One region of the Citrobacter sp. Igbk 17 genome, then DNA from elsewhere that is predicted to be linked to it. Evidence: predicted binding sites of a transcription regulator. Region 1 holds the regulator's gene; each other region holds the start of a gene.
The links. Region 1 encodes CRP, which controls carbon source genes, mostly activating them, when cyclic AMP is high. Its sites were predicted from a motif close to ATGTGANNNNNNTCACAT; they were not measured.

Region 1 (3,187 bases):
ACCACCACCAGCCTCGCGTTTCGTAAAATTTTCGCACAGTTAAATCTGCGTGCCGCCGAGGTGGAAGGTGACAGTTTTCATCGTTATACCCGCCCGGAAATGGATATGGCGATCCGCAAAGCGCGCGACGCCGGACGACACATCAGCTACTTCGGCCCTGAAGCGAATGACTTTGGCCTGCTCGAACAAACCTTCATTGAGTACGGCCAGACGGGAAAAGGACAGTCGCGTAAATATCTGCATACCTATGATGAAGCCGTTCCATGGAACCAGGTTCCGGGCACATTCACCCCATGGCAACCGCTTCCTGAACCTACTGATGTACTGTTCTATGAAGGATTGCACGGCGGCGTCGTTACACCACAACAAAATGTGGCGCGGCATGTCGATCTGCTTGTTGGTGTTGTCCCTATTGTGAACCTGGAGTGGATCCAGAAACTCACCCGCGATACCAGCGAACGCGGGCATTCACGTGAAGCGGTAATGGACTCGGTCGTTCGTTCAATGGACGATTATATCAATTACATTACGCCGCAGTTTTCCCGCACGCATATTAACTTCCAGCGAGTGCCCACCGTCGACACCTCCAACCCCTTTGCGGCAAAGAGTATTCCGTCACTGGATGAGAGCTTTGTAGTGATTCATTTTCGTAATCTGGAAGGCATCGATTATCCCTGGCTGCTGGCTATGCTGCAGGGTTCATTCATTTCCCATATCAATACATTAGTCGTGCCGGGCGGCAAGATGGGGCTGGCGATGGAATTGATCATGCTGCCATTGGTGCAGAGGCTGATGGAAGGTAAAAAGATAGAGTGATGTATGGGATGTGCCCGATGGCGCTACGCTTATCGGGCCTACGAGTCGGTATCGTTATGTAGGCCGGATAAGGCTACGCCGCCATCCGGCATCATATGTTAAGCAGCAATCACTTCGTAGGAATGGGTGATATTCACCGCTTTTTCCAGCATCAACGCCACGGAGCAATATTTCTCAGCAGAAAGATCAACCGCCCGAGACACAGACGCATCTTTCAGGTCGCGCCCCGTCACGATGAAATGCAGATTGATGTGGGTAAACAGACGCGGTGCTTCTTCACGGCGCTCAGAGGTGAGCTTCACTTCGCAGTTGGTGACATCCTGGCGTCCCTTTTGCAGAATGGACACGACATCAATGGCGCTACACCCCCCTGCCGCCATTAATACCATCTCCATCGGGCTCGGCGCTTTATCACCAGAGTTACCGTCCATCAAAATTTGGTGGCCTGAGGCGGACTCACCGAGGAAGGTTAACCCCTCAACCCACTTTACACGCGCTTGCATATTTCGTAACTCCAATGTTTCAATTTTCCTGACAGATTACGCGTACATAACAATTCTCGCAATGGAAGGCGACCTGCGTCATGCTGAAGCGAGACACCAGGAGACACACGGCGAAAGCTATGCTAAAACAGTCGGGATGCTACAGTAATACATTGACGTACTGCATGTATGCAGAGGACATCACATTACAGGCTGCAATCTATTTTTAGCAGCCCCCTTCCCAGGTAGCGGGAAGCACATTTTTGCAACCCCAGAGACAGCGTCGTGTTCTGGCTCTGGAGACAGCTTATAACAGAGGATAACCGCGCATGGTGCTTGGCAAACCGCAAACAGACCCGACTCTCGAATGGTTCTTGTCTCATTGCCATATTCATAAGTACCCATCGAAGAGCACGCTGATTCACCAGGGTGAAAAAGCGGAAACGTTGTATTACATCGTTAAAGGCTCAGTGGCAGTGCTGATCAAAGATGAAGAAGGGAAAGAAATGATCCTCTCTTATCTGAATCAGGGCGATTTTATTGGTGAATTAGGCCTCTTCGAAGAAGGCCAGGAACGTAGCGCCTGGGTACGTGCCAAAACCGCATGTGAAGTCGCTGAAATTTCCTACAAAAAATTTCGCCAATTAATCCAGGTCAACCCAGATATTCTGATGCGCCTGTCTTCTCAGATGGCTCGTCGTCTGCAGGTAACGTCTGAAAAAGTGGGCAACCTTGCCTTCCTCGACGTAACCGGTCGTATCGCCCAGACTCTGCTGAATCTGGCGAAACAGCCTGACGCGATGACCCACCCGGATGGCATGCAGATTAAAATCACCCGTCAGGAAATTGGCCAGATCGTTGGCTGTTCCCGTGAAACCGTTGGTCGTATCCTGAAGATGCTGGAAGATCAGAACCTGATCTCCGCACATGGTAAGACCATCGTCGTCTACGGCACGCGTTAATCCCATCGACATGGCGTGTTACGTAGTAATGCGCCATTTTTGTTTGCTCCGATGTGGCGAAGACTGATTTATCACCCCGAGATCAACTACGCACTACGACAGACGCTGGTGCTATGTTTACCTGTGGCTGTCGGTCTTATCATTGGTCAGCTTCATCTGGGACTGTTGTTCTCCCTCGTCCCTGCCTGTTGCAATATTGCGGGTCTTGATACCCCACATAAGCGCTTTTTCAAACGCTTAGTGATTGGCGCGTCGCTGTTTGCCGGCTGCAGCCTGATAATGCAGTTACTGCTGGCACAGACTATACCGCTGCCGCTGATCCTCACCGGCCTGACGCTGATTCTCGGTGTGACTGCTGAGCTAAGCCCGTTGCATGCACGACTTCTGCCCGCCTCACTGATCGCGGCGATTTTCACACTGAGTCTGGCCGGGAACATGCCCGTCTGGGAGCCATTGCTGATCTACGCGCTGGGGACAGTATGGTACGGCCTGTTTAACTGGTTCTGGTTCTGGATGTGGCGTGAACAACCGCTGCGCGAATCACTCAGTTTGTTGTACCGCGAATTAGCCGATTACTGTGAGGCTAAATACAGCATGTTGACCCAGCATGCCGATCCCGAAAAAGCGCTACCCCCCCTGCTGGTCCGTCAACAGAAAGCCGTGGATCTGATTACCCAGTGCTACCAGCAAATGCACATGCTGTCGGCACATCACAATAATGAATACAAACGCTTGCTACGTGTTTTCCAGGAAGCGCTGGATTTACAGGAGCATATTTCCGTTAGCCTGCACCAGCCCGAAGAAGTGCAAAAGCTGGTCGAGCGTAGTCATGCTGAACAGGTGATTCGCTGGAATGCTCGCACCGTTGCGGAACGTCTACGCGTACTGGCCGATGACATTTTGTATCACCGCTTACCGACGCGTTTT
Region 2 (3,187 bases), on a different contig from region 1:
CCAGTGCATCCAGCTCAGCAGCCAGCAGCGGACCCGCACACGCTACATCAGCGAATTTACCGATACCGTGAGTGGAAGCCTGTGCACGGTGAGCCGTGCCGAAAGCGTCCATGACGAATACGTCGCACAGTGCAGCATATTTTTTGGACAGCGCTTCGTCGTCTTTCTTCTCGCCTTTGTTGAAGCGAACGTTTTCCAGAACAACCAGTTCACCGGCAGCGACTTCAACGCCGTCCAGGTAATCTTTTACCAGGCGAACCGGAGCAGACAGTTTGTCTTTCAGGTAGTTAACAACCGGCAGCAGAGAGAATTCTTCGTTGTACTCGCCTTCGGTAGGACGACCCAGGTGGGAAGTTACCATCACTTTTGCACCCTGCTTCAGGGCCAGCTCGATGGTTGGCAGAGAGGCACGAATACGCGCATCGCTGGTTACTTTCCCTTCTTTAACTGGTACGTTCAGATCCGCACGGATAAAAACACGTTTACCAGCAAGATCCAGATCGGTCATCTTAATTACAGACATGGTGAATCCTCTCGTTGATTCTTAAAGTTTTGCAAGCGCTCACGCGCCTTACCTGAAACCAATAGCAGCCATCGCTAACGTTGTGTCGAGCATACGGTTAGCAAAGCCCCATTCATTATCGCACCAGACCAGGGTCTTGATCAGGTGAGCCCCACTCACGCGCGTTTGCGTACCATCAACGATGGCACTGTGCGGGTCGTGGTTAAAATCTACAGAGACCAACGGTAATTCCGTATAGTCAACTATACCATGAAATGCACCTTGTGCTGCTTTTTGCAGCAACTGGTTGACTTCACTGGCTTTTACCGGTTTTTTCACCGTCACGCTTAAGTCGATCGCCGTCACATTAATGGTCGGTACACGTACTGCAATCGCTTCAAAACGATCGTTAAATTGCGGAAAAATTCGTGTGATACCTGCCGCCAGTTTGGTATCAACCGGGATGATCGACTGGCTAGCCGCTCGCGTGCGACGCAGGTCGGGATGATAGGCATCAATAACCTGCTGATCGTGCATCGCGGAGTGGATCGTCGTGACGGTACCAGACTCGATGCCATAAGCATCATCCAGCAATTTAATGACGGGAATTATACAATTCGTGGTGCAGGAGGCGTTGGAGACGATCCGGTGCTCAGCGCGCAGTTGATCCTGGTTAACGCCAAACACAACGGTTGCGTCGATGTCGTGACTGCCAGGATGTGAAAAGAGCACTTTTTTAGCACCAGCGGCAATGTGCGCCTCGCCGTGTTCGCGGTTGCCGAAGACACCTGTGCAGTCCAGCACAACGTCGACGCCCAATTCACGCCACGGAAGCGCATCAAGGGTTCGCTCATGCAGAATGCGAATCGCGTCATCGCCAACGATGAGCTGGTCACGTTCCTGACGAACATCCCAGGCAAAACGCCCATGGCTGGTGTCATATTTCAACAAATGCGCCATGCCTGCGGCATCCGCCAGTTCGTTGATAGCCACCACGGTGATTTCCGCCCGACGCCCGGATTCATACAAAGCACGAACCACGTTACGTCCGATGCGACCGAAACCATTAATCGCTACGCGTACGGTCATAGGTCTCCTGCAAGGATTTCTCAGAAACGATGTGGCTGACAGAGTAATGCAGCAAACCGCTCAGGGAAACCTTACCTGTCGCAAACTGCGACTAATTGATTAATTGTCGAACATTTAATCGACTGAAACGCTTCAGCTAGAATAAGCGAAACAAGGAATAAAAGGAATGATTGTCCAGCAACAGAACACAGTTATCTGACTTGCGTCACATTTTAAAGCCCTTCAGTGCTAAATTTATTCCATATTCCAGAATTGCGAATAAGCGTAGCAAGATTATTTCGTTGCCGTGTCACAAATCCTGATTTATATCAGAAAGCTCCCTAACCTGCGTCTATATTATCAGCGCTACGTCCGAGTCTCGGAGTCCCTCAATAATGGCTACATTCAATCCTCAATCATCTGAAGTTCGCTTTCATGCGCTGCGTTTGTTACCCGGTCAGGAAGTCTTTTCTCAGCTACATGCCTTTGTCCAACAACACCAGTTGCAGGCGGCATGGATAGCAGGTTGTACCGGAAGCCTGACCAACGTCGCGTTACGCTACGCCGGACGTGAAGAAACCACATTACTCACCGGTACCTGGGAAGTCATCTCCCTGAACGGCACGCTGGAACTTACTGGCGAACACCTCCATCTTGCGGTGTCCGATCCACAAGGCGCCATGCTGGGGGGCCACATGATGGCAGGCTGTACTGTGCGAACCACACTGGAACTGGTCATTGGCGAGCTAACAAGTCTGGCATTTAGTCGTCAACCCTGCGCCGTTTCCGGTTATGACGAACTGGTTATTTCATCCCGCTAACGCTTCACCTAAAAGAGGTCTTCTATGGCGCGTCGCCAATTTTCCAGCCAGTCTCTGGTTCTGATTGTCATTGCTATCGCTATCAACATGGTCGGGGGGCAGCTTATCAGTATGTTGAAATTGCCCATTTTTCTCGACTCCATTGGCACCTTAATTAGCGCGGTACTGTTAGGCCCGGTTGTGGGGATGTTGACCGGCTTGCTCACGAATCTGCTGTGGGGACTGCTGACCGATCCAATTGCCGCCGCCTTCGCTCCCGTAGCGATGGTTATCGGCCTGGTTGCCGGTTGGCTGGCGCGGGCTGGCTGGTTTCGCACCTTACCCAAAGTGGTCGTCAGCGGCGTGATCATCACCTTGGCCGTCACGCTTGTTGCCGTGCCTATCCGCACCACGTTGTTTGGTGGCGTCACCGGCAGCGGTGCTGATTTATTTGTCGCCTGGATGCATTCCGTCGGCCAGAACCTGGTTGAATCTGTTGCTATCACGGTGCTCAGTGCGAATCTGGTCGATAAAATTCTGACGGCGGTGATCGTCTGGGTACTGCTGCGTCAGCTTCCGTTACGCACGACTCGTCATTTTCCAACGATGTCTGCTGTACGCTAAATGCATCCGTTTACGTCGTTAGCGCTGTGGGCGCTCGCCGCCTGCACCACACTCCTGTTACCAGCAGGAGTACCACTTAGCCTGTACAGCACAGCAACCTTTCTCTGCTTGCTGTGTATGAGGGCGACACGACCGCGGGCGAAGTATGTCGTATGGCTGGTGATCCCCTTCGGCCTGGGGCTGTGGCTGGTAC
Region 3 (3,187 bases), on a different contig from region 1:
TTTCGGCATATCCATCACCAGGTTGGCATCGACAATTGCCATATCTGGAGTCAGCGCGTAGTCAGCCAGCGGATATTTCTGACCCGTTGCATCGTCGGTAACAACCGCAAACGGCGTTACTTCAGAACCGGTACCGGAAGTGGTGGTGACGGCGATCATTTTCGCTTTCACGCCCATTTTCGGGAACTTATAGATACGTTTACGGATGTCCATAAAGCGCAGTGCCAGCTCTTCGAAATGGGTTTCCGGATGTTCGTACATCACCCACATGATTTTCGCGGCATCCATCGGGGAACCACCGCCCAGTGCGATGATAACGTCAGGTTTGAAGGAGTTAGCCAGCTCAGCACCTTTACGAACAACGCTCAGAGTCGGGTCAGCTTCAACTTCAAAGAACACTTCGGTTTCAACGCCGGCTGCTTTCAGCACGGAGGTGATCTGGTCAGCATAACCGTTATTGAACAGGAAGCGGTCGGTCACGATCAGAGCACGTTTGTGACCATCGGTAATCACTTCATCCAGCGCGATTGGCAGTGAGCCACGACGGAAGTAGATAGATTTCGGAAGTTTGTGCCACAACATGTTTTCAGCTCGCTTAGCAACGGTTTTCTTGTTGATCAGATGCTTAGGACCAACGTTTTCAGAGATGGAGTTACCACCCCAGGAACCACAACCCAGAGTCAGGGAAGGTGCGAGTTTGAAGTTGTACAGGTCGCCGATACCACCCTGTGAAGCCGGGGTGTTAATCAGGATACGCGCGGTTTTCATCATCTGACCGAAGTAAGCAACGCGTTCTGGTTGGTTGTCCTGGTCAGTGTACAGGCAAGAAGTGTGGCCGATACCACCCATCGCAACCAGTTTCTCTGCTTTGTCTACCGCATCTTCGAAATCTTTCGCACGGTACATCGCCAGCGTCGGGGACAGTTTTTCGTGAGCAAACGGCTCGCTTTCATCAACAACTTTCACTTCACCGATCAGGATCTTAGTTGTTTCCGGAACTGAGAAGCCTGCCAGTTCAGCAATTTTATAGGCCGGCTGACCAACGATAGCGGCGTTCAGTGCGCCATTTTTCAGGATAACGTCCTGAACAGCTTTCAGCTCTTTGCCCTGCAGCATGTAGCCGCCGTGGCTAGCGAAACGTTCACGAACTGCATCGTATACAGAGTCAACAACAACAACGGACTGTTCAGAAGCACAGATTACGCCGTTATCGAAGGTTTTAGACATCAGAACGGAAGCAACCGCGCGCTTAATATCCGCTGTTTCGTCAATAACAACAGGGGTGTTACCTGCACCTACACCGATTGCGGGTTTACCGGAGCTGTATGCTGCTTTAACCATACCTGGACCACCGGTCGCAAGGATCAGGTTGATGTCCGGGTGATGCATCAGAGCATTAGACAGTTCAACGGAAGGTTGATCGATCCAGCCGATCAGATCTTTCGGTGCACCAGCAGCGATAGCCGCCTGCAGAACGATGTCAGCCGCTTTGTTAGTGGCATCTTTAGCACGCGGATGTGGAGAGAAGATAATTGCGTTACGCGTCTTCAGGCTGATCAGCGATTTGAAGATAGCAGTAGATGTCGGGTTAGTGGTTGGAACGATACCGCAGATGATACCAATCGGTTCAGCGATGGTGATAGTACCGAAAGTGTCGTCTTCAGACAGAACACCACAGGTCTTTTCATCTTTATAAGCGTTGTAAATGTATTCGGAAGCAAAGTGGTTTTTGATCACTTTGTCTTCGATGATGCCCATGCCGGATTCGGCAACGGCCATTTTCGCGAGAGGGATTCGAGCGTCTGCGGCTGCCAGAGCGGCGGCGCGGAAGATTTTGTCAACCTGTTCTTGAGTGAAACTGGCATATTCACGCTGGGCTTTTTTTACGCGCTCTACAAGTGCGTTAAGTTCAGCGACATTAGTAACAGCCATAATGCTCTCCTGATAATGTTAAACTTTTTTAGTAAATCATCTGCTCGATACGAGAGTATAGACAGACCGACGAAAAATTGTATAACGTTTTGAAAATCAAACGGTTAATTAACGTCCACTTTACTTTGATTTACTAAAAGAGCTTATGCGTTAGCGTCATTTAACTCTAACGCGTTACCTCCAGGTGGCGTAAGCAAGATTACTCACTTCTGAGTAGTAATTGCGTGATCTGGATCAAATTTACGCAAAGCTGACACCTTTCAGCAGGCCCTTTTAGCGTTTCTTGGTAAGTGTTAAAAAATTGATGTAATGAATGAGGTTAACATTAGCATATTTAATACATATTAATAACACCGAGTAATGGTAGCGTATTTACGCAGATATACGCAGATAGCAGGTGAAGTATGCTGACAAAAGGCGTATCTTCAGCGCGGATTTCATCAATTTTTATGACTCATTTTATCCGGCTAACGCTTCGGAGCTAACCGTGATCCATACGCTATTCGATTTTCCTGTCTATTTTAAATTTTTCATTGGGTTATTTGCATTGGTCAACCCGGTAGGGATCATCCCTGTTTTTATCAGCATGACCAGCTACCAGACCGCTGCCGCACGCAATAAAACCAACCTTACGGCAAACCTGTCGGTTGCTATCATTCTGTGGACCTCTCTGTTTCTGGGGGATGGAATTCTGCAATTGTTTGGTATCTCAATTGATTCGTTCAGGATTGCCGGTGGTATCCTGGTCGTGACTATCGCGATGTCGATGATCAGCGGAAAACTTGGGGAAGATAAGCAAAACAAGCAGGAAAAGTCGGAGACGGCAATACGCGAGAGCATTGGCGTTGTCCCGTTAGCGCTGCCGTTAATGGCGGGGCCGGGGGCAATAAGCTCAACGATCGTCTGGGGTACGCGTTATCATAGTGCCATTAATCTGTTCGGTTTTTTCGTGGCAATTGCGCTGTTTGCTCTGTGCTGTTGGGGATTGTTTCGAATGGCGCCATGGCTGGTTCGCCTGTTGGGACAAACCGGCATCAACGTCATTACGCGTATTATGGGGTTGTTACTCATGGCGTTGGGTATTGAGTTCATTGTGACCGGTATCAAGTCCATTTTCCCGGGTTTACTTGCCTGAATACACCCATTCAATATAAACGGAGCTGCTCTCTGGCTCCGTTTCCCTCCATTGTCAGTAAAACTTCTCACGAAAGTTGAAAAGTGGCATAGCAATACTAAAAAATGATGATAGCCAACT
Region 4 (3,187 bases), on a different contig from region 1:
AAACGGGATAATCGCACGTTTCAGCGGAGCTTCAGTCTGCAGACCAACAATTTTCTCGAGCGCTTTGTTGATGTAGCCAGCGTCGTGAGAAGTGATGGTAGAAGCAACGGAGGTGTCAAAGTCAACAGGCGCGTGAGTGCGGTTTTCCTGTTTAACGCCTTCCATTACGCTGTCCCACAGTGCAGTGGTCGCTTCAGTTGCGCCAGCCAGGAAGGACTCGTCACCCTCATACGGAGTGTAGTTTTTCTGAATGAAGTCACGGACGTTTACTTCATTCTGCCAATCACCTTTGGTAAAACCTTCCCAGGCTGTGGCTAACTTTTCATTAAGCTCGGACATGTAACACCTACCTTCTTAAGTGGATTTTTTATTTACTACGTGCAATGAGCATCAACAGATTAATGATGATCGTTACCACGCAGGTAAATGACCCAGTATGTCAACCCGACCAACAAACCGCCGCCGATAATGTTACCGATCGTAACCGGAATCAGATTATCGGTGATGAAATTCATCACGGTCAGGTGAGAAAAATTCTCCGGAGAAGAACCGACAGCGGTCCAGAATTCCGGGGTGGCGAAATCGCGTATTACGATACCCATAGGGATCATAAACATGTTTGCGATACTGTGCTCAAAACCGCTGGCAACAAACATTGCGACCGGTAATACCATGATAAACGCTTTGTCCATCAGGCTGCGGCCAGAGTAGCTCATCCAGACGGCCAGACACACCATTAGGTTAGCCAGAATACCAAGGCTTACAGCTTCAACAAAAGTATGGTGCACTTTGTGGTCGGCAGTTTGCAGGACGTTGAGTCCCCACGCGCCGTTGGCGGTCATATACTCGCCAGAAAGCCACATGAGTAACACAAAGATCAGCGCACCAATCAGGTTACCGACATAAACGTTAAGCCAGTTCTTCGCTAACTGACCCCAGGTAATACGACCACTGGCTTTAGCGACGACAATCAGTACGGTTGAAGTGAAGAGATCAGCGCCGCAGACAACGCAAAGGATCAGCCCCAGGGAAAAGCAGATACCACCCACCAACTTTGCCATGCCGAAAGGCATTGTGCCGGTACCGGTTGTGGCAGTGATATAGAAAACAAAGGCAATTGAAATGAACACACCGGCAGTAATTGCCAGATAGAACGTCTTAAGCGGATGTTTCGTTGCTTTATAGACGCCTGCTTCTTCGGCAACTTTGGCCATAGCAGCAGGAAGTATAAGATCAAAAGGGTTGTCAGCTTTCACACTAACTCTCTCTTTATTAAGTCGGCGACGAGATACTAACAAAGCATTATAGATGAGAATTTGATATAGATCATATCTCGCCTGGCTTATAGGCCCGCAAGACGCATGGTTTTTATGCGATTACGGTGTAACTTATTGATTATCCATATAAAAATAAATTTTAAAAATTATAAAGTGAGTTGAATTTTTTCTTTATGCCTCCAGTTGGACGGTTAATTAAAATGGAGTAATTGAGATAAATAGCGACATTAATAAACCAAAATTTTTAATATCAACTACTAATATTTAACCTTGCTTTTACATTTATTTTTGAGTAGACAAAAATAAAAAAACAGGGCGCTTAAAGCGCCCCGTAATATAGCCCAGACAATGCGTTTAGCCTACTCAACATAGGCTGTTTGCCACTATTTTGACCAGTGCGCTGCTTTCGCGCGTTGCAGCTTCTCATAGGCTTTCAGCAGAGACTGATGTGCCGGGAAAGCCTGCAGATCGCTATCAACTGTTTGTAATCCGTAGAATGGCGCTTCTCCGCTCATTGCTGCACTTGCTGCTTCAACTGCCTCTGCACCGTACATACGAACAAATGCGTTAAGATACTGCAGCGGCTGGCGGTCCTCTTCTTGTGACAACAGCAGCAGAGTTTGCAGGCAACGGTAATAGTTTGCGCGTTCAGCACTAAAGACGGATGCGTTAAATTCCATTGTCCATTCCGTCCAGATCAGTGCCTGCTCAAGGTCACCACCCGCCAGAGCCAGCATTACTTTGAGTTCGCCAATGCGCAGGGTATACCAGCCATTATCCGCACCGGTCGCCAAACCCAGAAGCTCACGTACGCGAGTGAAGTCGTCAAACCCTTCTTCATCCAGCTGTGCGAGCAGGTTGAGGTAGTCTTCTTTTTCCCATTCGCTACCCGGCAGAGACAGAATAGTGTCGCGCAGATGCGCGCCCATGCTGTTGTTGGCTAACCACAAATCTTCTGCTGGGTAGATGTCAGACATACCCGGAACGATAATGCGGCAAGCGTAAACGCTCAGATGCTCGTAGTCGGCGATGTAGACTTCTTTATCTTCCGCTTTGAAGATGGTCATCAGGGTTGCAAACTCTTTTTCCGTTGTACCGGAGAAATTCCAGTCAACGAACGGGTAATCGGCATCCTGCTTGAACAGATCCCAGGAGATCAGACCGCTGGAATCGATGAAGTGCGTTTCGAGGTTAGTGTGCTCAGCCACTTCTTCATTGTCGAAGGTTGGGGGGGTGAAGACATCAAGATCTTTCAGACCACGGCCCTGCAACAGCTCAGTGACGGTACGCTCCAGTGCAACACCGAAATCCGGGTGCGCACCGAAAGAGGCAAAACAGGTACCGTTAGCCGGGTTGAACAGTACAACGCAGATAACCGGGTATTTGCCGCCCAGCGAGCCGTCGTACGCGAAGATTGGAAATCCTTCGGCCTCCAGCTTTGCAATGGATTCAACGACTGCCGGGTAACGCGCCATCACTTCGGCCGGAATTTCCGGCAGGCTGATGCTTTCCGCGATAATGCGGTTCTTCACATAGCGCTCAAAAACTTCAGACAGCCCCTGAACGCGGGCTTCATTCGGTGTGTTACCCGCAGACATACCGTTAGATACGTACAGGTTACCGATAATGTTCATCGGAATGTAAACGGTCTGATTATCTGACTGACGGGTAAACGGCAGGCCACAAACGCCGCGTTCTTCATTGCCGGATTGCAGATCGATAAGCATGCTACCGGTCAGTTCATTGTCTGGATCGTAGAATGCACGCAGACGCGCATCCAGCAAACCTTCAGGTACGTCATCATCTTCAGTCAGTGGGAACCATTTTTCGTTCGGGTAATGTACGAACGGGCCGTTAGCGATGGTTTCGCCCAGCCAGAAATCCGCAAAGAAGTAATTCGTGGACAGACG

Region 2: a site for CRP is predicted at 1,785-1,802, ahead of epd (erythrose-4-phosphate dehydrogenase). Genes of this name have one in related genera too.
Region 3: a site for CRP is predicted at 2,155-2,172, ahead of adhE (bifunctional acetaldehyde-CoA/alcohol dehydrogenase). Genes of this name have one in related genera too.
Region 4: a site for CRP is predicted at 1,315-1,332, ahead of focA (formate transporter FocA). Genes of this name have one in related genera too.

What each region holds. Positions count from the first base shown of each region.
Region 1 is NZ_JANEWI010000051.1:11,888-15,074, reverse strand. It holds gene NNO08_RS21245 (phosphoribulokinase) at 1-816, shown strand, start outside; gene NNO08_RS21240 (OsmC family protein) at 915-1,319, opposite strand; gene crp (cAMP-activated global transcriptional regulator CRP) at 1,628-2,260, shown strand; gene NNO08_RS21230 (YccS/YhfK family putative transporter) at 2,312-3,187, shown strand, end outside.
Region 2 is NZ_JANEWI010000003.1:192,396-195,582, forward strand. It holds gene pgk (phosphoglycerate kinase) at 1-523, opposite strand, end outside; gene epd (erythrose-4-phosphate dehydrogenase) at 572-1,591, opposite strand; gene NNO08_RS03165 (PPC domain-containing DNA-binding protein) at 1,966-2,391, shown strand; gene NNO08_RS03170 (ECF transporter S component) at 2,416-2,994, shown strand; gene NNO08_RS03175 (energy-coupling factor transporter transmembrane component T) at 2,995-3,187, shown strand, end outside.
Region 3 is NZ_JANEWI010000006.1:32,473-35,659, reverse strand. It holds gene adhE (bifunctional acetaldehyde-CoA/alcohol dehydrogenase) at 1-1,932, opposite strand, end outside; gene ychE (NAAT family transporter YchE) at 2,420-3,067, shown strand.
Region 4 is NZ_JANEWI010000010.1:74,231-77,417, reverse strand. It holds gene pflB (formate C-acetyltransferase) at 1-339, opposite strand, end outside; gene focA (formate transporter FocA) at 399-1,256, opposite strand; gene ycaO (30S ribosomal protein S12 methylthiotransferase accessory factor YcaO) at 1,661-3,187, opposite strand, start outside.